Linked DNA regions of Megalodesulfovibrio gigas DSM 1382 = ATCC 19364. The protein of the gene in region 1 binds, or shares a complex with, the protein of each later gene. Links are inferred from orthologs where the notes say so. Each region holds a gene or a part of one and is shown on either strand. Other genes may lie near its edges.

Region 1 (3,015 bases):
GGTGTCGCCCAGCAATTCGTCCAGGGCCGGGTCGTCCAGTCCCTGGAGCACCACGGCTTCCCTGGGGCGGGCGTCGCGTCCCGTCTGGCCTTCCTGGCCGGCAAAAAAGCGCAGACGGGCCTGGCGCAGATCGTACACGCCCTTGAACAGCTTGCCCATGCCGATGGGCCAGGACAGGGGCGCGGCCTCAATGCCCAGGCTTTGTTCGATGTCGTCAAGAAGTTCGAAGGGGGAACGGCCGTCGCGGTCGAGCTTGTTGATGAAGGTGATGATGGGCGTATCGCGCAGGCGGCAGACATCCATGAGCTTCTTGGTCTGCGCTTCCACGCCCTTGACGCTGTCGATGACCATCAGGGCCGAGTCCACGGCTGTGAGCACGCGGTAGGTGTCTTCGGAGAAGTCCTGGTGCCCCGGGGTGTCCAGCAGGTTGATGGCGCAGCCGTTGAAGTCGAAGTTCATGACCGAGGACGTTACGGAAATGCCGCGCTCGCGCTCGATGGCCATCCAGTCCGACGTGGCGTGGCGGCCGGCCTTTTTGGCCTTGATGGCCCCGGCCATGGCGATGGCGCCGCCGAAGAGCAGGAGCTTTTCCGTAAGCGTGGTCTTGCCGGCGTCAGGGTGGCTGATGATGGCAAAGGTGCGGCGGCGGGCCGTTTCCCGCTTCAGTTCCGCCAGAAGAGATTGATTCTGCATGAGTATGGATCGCCTTGGAAACACCCTGGCGTTGCGCGCGCGGCCGACGCGATGCGCCTGCTTTTTCAGGGGAAGAAGATTGAGTCCTGCCCCACGTCAACCGTCCGGTATCCGTGCAGTGGAACAGGAAGAATACCCGCCTATTTGCCGATGCAGAAGCTGGAAAAAATCTGATCCAGAATGGCGGCGCTGGTGATGGCGCCGGTGAGTTCCGCCAGCAGGGCCACGGCGGCATCCAGACGCACGGTCAGGATGTCGCAGGGCATGCCGGCGGCGTGTTCGGCGGCAAGCGCGGCCAGCTCGGCATCGGCCTGTTCCAGCAGCATGGTCTGACGCAGATTGGGTGTCAGTTCCCCGGGCCTGGGCTCCGGTGCGGCAGCGGCCAGCCGGTCGGCCATGATGGTGGCCAGGCTGTCCAGCCCCTGGCCCGTGGCCGCGCTCACCGGCACGGCGTCCGGAAAGGCCGCCAGGGCCGATGCAGCCGCCACGTCCATCTTGTTCAACACCACCAGCGCCCGATCATGCAGCCGGGCCAGCAGGGCCCGCTCCGGGCTGTGCGGCTGCGCGGCGGCGTCCGAACGGGCATCCACCACCAGCAGCACCAGATCCGCACCGTCCATCAACTCGCGGCTGCGGGCAATGCCCTGGGCTTCTGCGCCGTCCAGCCCGCCGGGGACAATCTCGCCTTGGTCGCGCAGCCCAGCCGTATCCACCAACCGGACGGCCATGCCCGCCAGCAGCAGGGATTCTTCCAGATAATCCCGCGTGGTGCCCGGCACCTCGGAAACGATGGCCCGCTGCCGGCCCAGCAGGGCATTGAGCAGGCTGGACTTGCCGGCGTTCACCCGCCCGGCCAGCACCACCAGCGCGCCTTCGCGCCAGACACGGGTCCGGCGATGCTGGGCCGCCAGCCCGGCCACTGCCTCGCGGACCTCAGCCACCTGCGCCTGGAACGCATCCGGCGGCAGGCATTCCACTTCGTCCTCGGGGAAATCCACAGCCAGGCAGCAGTCGCGCTTGAGGGATTCCAGAATCAATCGCAGGGAGTCGATGCGTCGGGACAACGCTCCGGAAAGGCGGTCCTGCGCCAGTTGGGCCGCGGCGGTGGTGGGGGCGGCGATGGCCTCGGCCACGGCCTCGGCCTGGGTGAGATCCAGCTTGCCGTGCAGAAAGGCCCGGCGGGAGAACTCCCCGGCCGATGCCGGCCGTACCAGCCCCGTGGCCAGCACGGTTTCCAGCACCGCTCGCAGAATGGCGCCGCCGCCATGGCAGTGCAACTCGGCCACATCCTCCCCGGTGAAGGATCGGGGGGCGGGAAAGAACACGGCCAGGCCTTCATCAAGCACCCGGCCATGCGCATCAAGCACATGGCCGTGGTGCAGGTGTCTTGGGAGAAACTCGCCAGTTGCGCGGGCTGAGGGCCGGAACATGCGGGCCAGCACCTCGCGACAGTGCGAACCAGAGAGCCGGACCACCCCGACCCCGCCCTGGCCGGGCGGCGTGGCGATGGCGGCGATGGTGTCGTCCCCGGAGTAGGACACGGCGCTGCCCGATTATTGCTCTGCCGGCGGGGGAGGCGTCGCGGGGGACGTCTCGGCAGGCGTCATCGCGGTGGGCGGCTCGGGTGCCGGGGCAGAGGCAGGGGCAGGGGCAGCGGCTTCCCCGATATCACCCCTGATATCGCCCCCGGTGTCACCCCCGACATTATCCTGTTCGCCGGCCGATTGGCCCTGCTCGGCGCCAGCGGCCTGCCGCTGGGCATCGCCCTGGCTGCGCCTGCGACGGGGACGCCGGGGCCGACGCGGCTTGGCGGGAGACTCGCCGCCGTCGGCAGCACTGCCATTGGAGCCCGCCTCGGGCCGGCCGTTGGTCTGGGGCGCGTCCGCAGCACCGGCAACAGCCTCGACTGCGGCGCCGTCCTCCGGCCCCGGGGCACGGCGGACCTTCTTGGGCATGATGATCACCCGTTTGAGCGCGCCTTCGCCCTTGCTGCGGGTGACGATGCCGCCATCCTCCTGCAAGGCGAGATGGATGACCCGGCGATGGTACGACGAAAGCGGCCGCGTGGACTGGGCCTTGCCCGTGGTCCGGGCCTTTTCCGCCAGGCCCAGGGCCAGTTGGCGCAGGGTGTCGTCCTGGCGTTCTCTGTAGTTGCCGGCCTCCAGGGACACGCGAGGCAGGGGCCCTTCGCACTGCTTGGCCAGAATGCGGTTGGCCAGATATTGCAGGGCGGCCAGGGTGCCGCCTTCCTTGCCGATGAGCAGCCCGGCGTCCTCGCCGGCATCCACGCCCACCAGAATCTTGCCTGGCTCGGGCATGGAG
Region 2 (2,982 bases), 240 kb from region 1 along the record:
CCACTCCACGTTCGAGCCCACCCGCAAGGAAGAGAACGTCCCCAATGTGAACACCGTGCCCGGGTACGACGTGTTCTATCTGGACTGCCGGGTGCTGCCCTCGTATCCGCCGGAAGAGGTGCTCGCCAGCATCCGGGCCATGGCCGACGTGGTGGAGCAGACCCGCGAGGTGCAGATCTCCATCGACATCGTGCAGCGCACCGACGCCGCCCCGCCCACCAGCCCGGACAGCGAAATCGTCGTCCGCCTCACGGAAGGCATCCGCGCCGTGTACGGCACCCAGGCTGTGCCCACGGGCATCGGCGGCGGCACCGTGGCCTCGTTTTTGCGCCGTCGCGGGTATCCGTGCGCCGTGTGGTCCACCTGCGTGCACAATGCGCATCAGCCCAACGAGTCTTCCTGCATCTCCTCCCAGCTGGGAGATGCCAAGGTCATGGCCCACGTCCTGACCCACACCGCCTGATCCCCTGCCGGGGTCTCCTCCCCATGGTCGTTTCATTGCGCGCGTTCCCTCCCCGGTTCGACGTCATCGTCGTCGGTGCAGGCCATGCCGGCTGCGAGGCAGCCATGGCCGCGGCCCGACTGGGGCTGGACACCCTGCTGCTGACGAGCAACCTCGACCGCATCGGGCATCTGTCGTGCAATCCGGCCATCGGCGGCCTGGCCAAGGGGCACATGGTCAAGGAAATCGATGCCCTGGGCGGCATGATGGGCCACTGGGCCGACGCTGCAGGCATCCAGTTCCGCATCCTGAATACCAGCAAGGGCCCGGCCGTGCGGGCCACCCGGGCCCAGATAGACCGCGAGGCCTACATGCGCGCGGTCAAGCGGTCCATCTTTCAGCAGGATCGGCTGTGGACCGTGCAGGACATGGCCGAAGGGCTGTTGATGGAGGCCGGCCGCATTGCCGGCGTGCGCACGGCGTATGGCCAGACGTTTGCGTCCCGGGCCGTGCTGCTGACCACCGGCACCTTTCTGCAGGGCACCATCCACGTGGGGTTGACCAATTTTCCCGGCGGCCGGCTGGGGGATGCCCCGGCAGCGGGACTTTCCGCCTGCCTGCGCGGCCTGGGCCTGGAGCTGGGCCGGCTCAAGACCGGCACCACCCCCCGCCTGCTCAAGGATTCCTGCGACTTCAGCAAAATGGAGCCCCAGCCGGGGGATGATCCGCCGCAGCCGTTCAGCTTCATGTCCGCCGGCGTGCCCCTGCCCCAGGTCCCCTGTTACATGACCTGGACCAACGAGGCCACCCACGCCGCCATCCGGGAAGGCTTCGACCGCTCGCCCATGTTCACCGGCGTCATCCAGGGCCGGGGGGCGCGCTACTGCCCGTCCATCGAAGACAAGGTGGCCCGCTTTCCGGACAAGGGTCGCCATCAGATTTTCGTGGAGCCCGAGGGCCTGGAGTCCCCGGAAGTCTACCCCAACGGCATCCCCACCAGCCTGCCCCTGGACGTGCAGCAGAAGCTGCTCGCCACGGTGCCGGGCCTGGAGCGGGCCGTGATCATGCGGCCGGGCTACGCCATCGAGTACGATTTCGTCTTTCCCACCCAGTGCCGGCCCACACTGGAGGTCAAGGCCGTGCCCGGCCTGTGGACCGCCGGGCAGCTCAACGGCACCTCCGGCTATGAGGAAGCCGCGGCCCAGGGTCTGTGGGCGGCGTTGAACATCGCCTGCAGCCTCGCCGGCCGGCCGGCCTTTCTCCCCGGGCGCGATCAGGCCTACATGGCCGTGCTGGTGGACGATCTGACCACCCAGGGCACCACCGAGCCCTACCGCATGTTCACTTCCCGGGCCGAGCACCGCCTGCTGCTGCGGGAGGCCAACGCCGACGCCCGGCTCACGCCCCTGGGCCGGGATCTGGGGCTGGTGGACGATGCGCGCTGGGCGGCATTTTCCAAAAAATCCGCCATGGTCCAGGAGCTGCTGGAGGGACTGGCCGGGGTGCAGGTGCGGCCGGACGCCGCCACCCGCGACGTGCTCCGGACCATGGGCGCGCACGTGCCGGCCAAGGCCGTCTCCCTGGCCGAGCTGGTGCGCCAGCCCGACCTGCATCTGGCGGATTGCGCCCCGTTGTGGCCCCACATTGCAGACTGCCTGCGCCAGCAGCCAGACGCCGTGCAGGAGGCGGAAACCATCTGCAAGTACGAAGGCTATCTCAAACGCCAAGCCCAGCTGGCGGCCCAGTCCAAAGGCATGGAACACACCGTGCTGCCGGCGGATCTGGTCTACCACGGCATCCCCGGCCTTTCCCGCGAGGTGACGGAAAAACTCGCCGCGGCCCGGCCGCACACCCTGGGTCAGGCGGCGCGCATCTCCGGCGTCACGCCCGCGGCCATCGCCTGTCTGGAAGTGCACCTGAAAAAACTGGAACGCGCCGGCGGCGGAGGTGAAAATTTGTAAGGGCAGTCCCCTTGCATGGTGAGTTGCAACAGGGCAGAATCAACCGACTCATGCACCGGCAGCGCCGCCCGCTTCCATGGGCCGCCACGCCATGTTGACCCCCACTGGAACATCCATGCTCAGGCCCCTTGCTGCCAGTTTTGACCGCAACTTCCTGGAGACCGTGCAGAATTCCTTCTTCACGAGTCTGGACCGCTTCATCGAGGCGCTGCCGTTTTTCCTGGGAGTGCTCGGCGTAGTGGCCATCCTGGCGGTGGGTGTGGGACTGTTCAACTTCATCCGCCGCCGGCTGCGTGGTCGGGCGGCTCCAGTGGGACTGATCATCAGGCCCCAGGAAATCCGGACCGTGCTGGACCGGGCCATCCAGGAGCGCAGCCGGCTGGATCTGAGATTTCTGCCGGCGGATTCCTCCCGCAAAACCATGCCCTGCGCCTTGCTGGACATGACTGCCACCGCCCTGACCCTGGATCCGCCCTCCTTCGTGGAGGTGCGGCCGGACTGGATGGGCCGGCAGGTGGAGTGCTTTTTCCGCCACCTCACGCCCAAGGGGCATATCCTGTTTTATACGTTTGAATCCAC

The links. The genes of interacting proteins can lie anywhere in the genome.
Region 2: the proteins of mnmE (region 1) and mnmG are in contact, whole or in part, in a solved structure (PDB 9HIP), measured with the Escherichia coli proteins. The link is inferred for Megalodesulfovibrio gigas DSM 1382 = ATCC 19364 from one-to-one orthologs.

What each region holds. Positions count from the first base shown.
Region 1 is NC_022444.1:3,143,251-3,146,265, forward strand. Bases 35-2,982 are described here. They hold mnmE (tRNA uridine-5-carboxymethylaminomethyl(34) synthesis GTPase MnmE), read right to left. Parts: upstream 2,235-2,982; coding sequence 834-2,234; downstream 35-833. Other genes in these bases: DGI_RS13810 (peptide chain release factor 3), read right to left, coding at 35-693; jag (RNA-binding cell elongation regulator Jag/EloR), read right to left, coding at 2,247-2,982. Also shown: more of DGI_RS13810, read right to left, coding at 1-34; more of jag, read right to left, coding at 2,983-3,015. UniProt on the Escherichia coli protein: Exhibits a very high intrinsic GTPase hydrolysis rate. Involved in the addition of a carboxymethylaminomethyl (cmnm) group at the wobble position (U34) of certain tRNAs, forming tRNA-cmnm(5)s(2)U34.
Region 2 is NC_022444.1:2,905,566-2,908,547, forward strand. The notes cover bases 30-2,944. They hold mnmG (tRNA uridine-5-carboxymethylaminomethyl(34) synthesis enzyme MnmG), read left to right. Parts: upstream 30-486; coding sequence 487-2,403; downstream 2,404-2,944. Other genes in these bases: DGI_RS12700 (M20 family metallo-hydrolase), read left to right, coding at 30-463; DGI_RS12710 (PilZ domain-containing protein), read left to right, coding at 2,519-2,944. In the rest of the region: more of DGI_RS12700, read left to right, coding at 1-29; more of DGI_RS12710, read left to right, coding at 2,945-2,982. UniProt on the Escherichia coli protein: NAD-binding protein involved in the addition of a carboxymethylaminomethyl (cmnm) group at the wobble position (U34) of certain tRNAs, forming tRNA-cmnm(5)s(2)U34.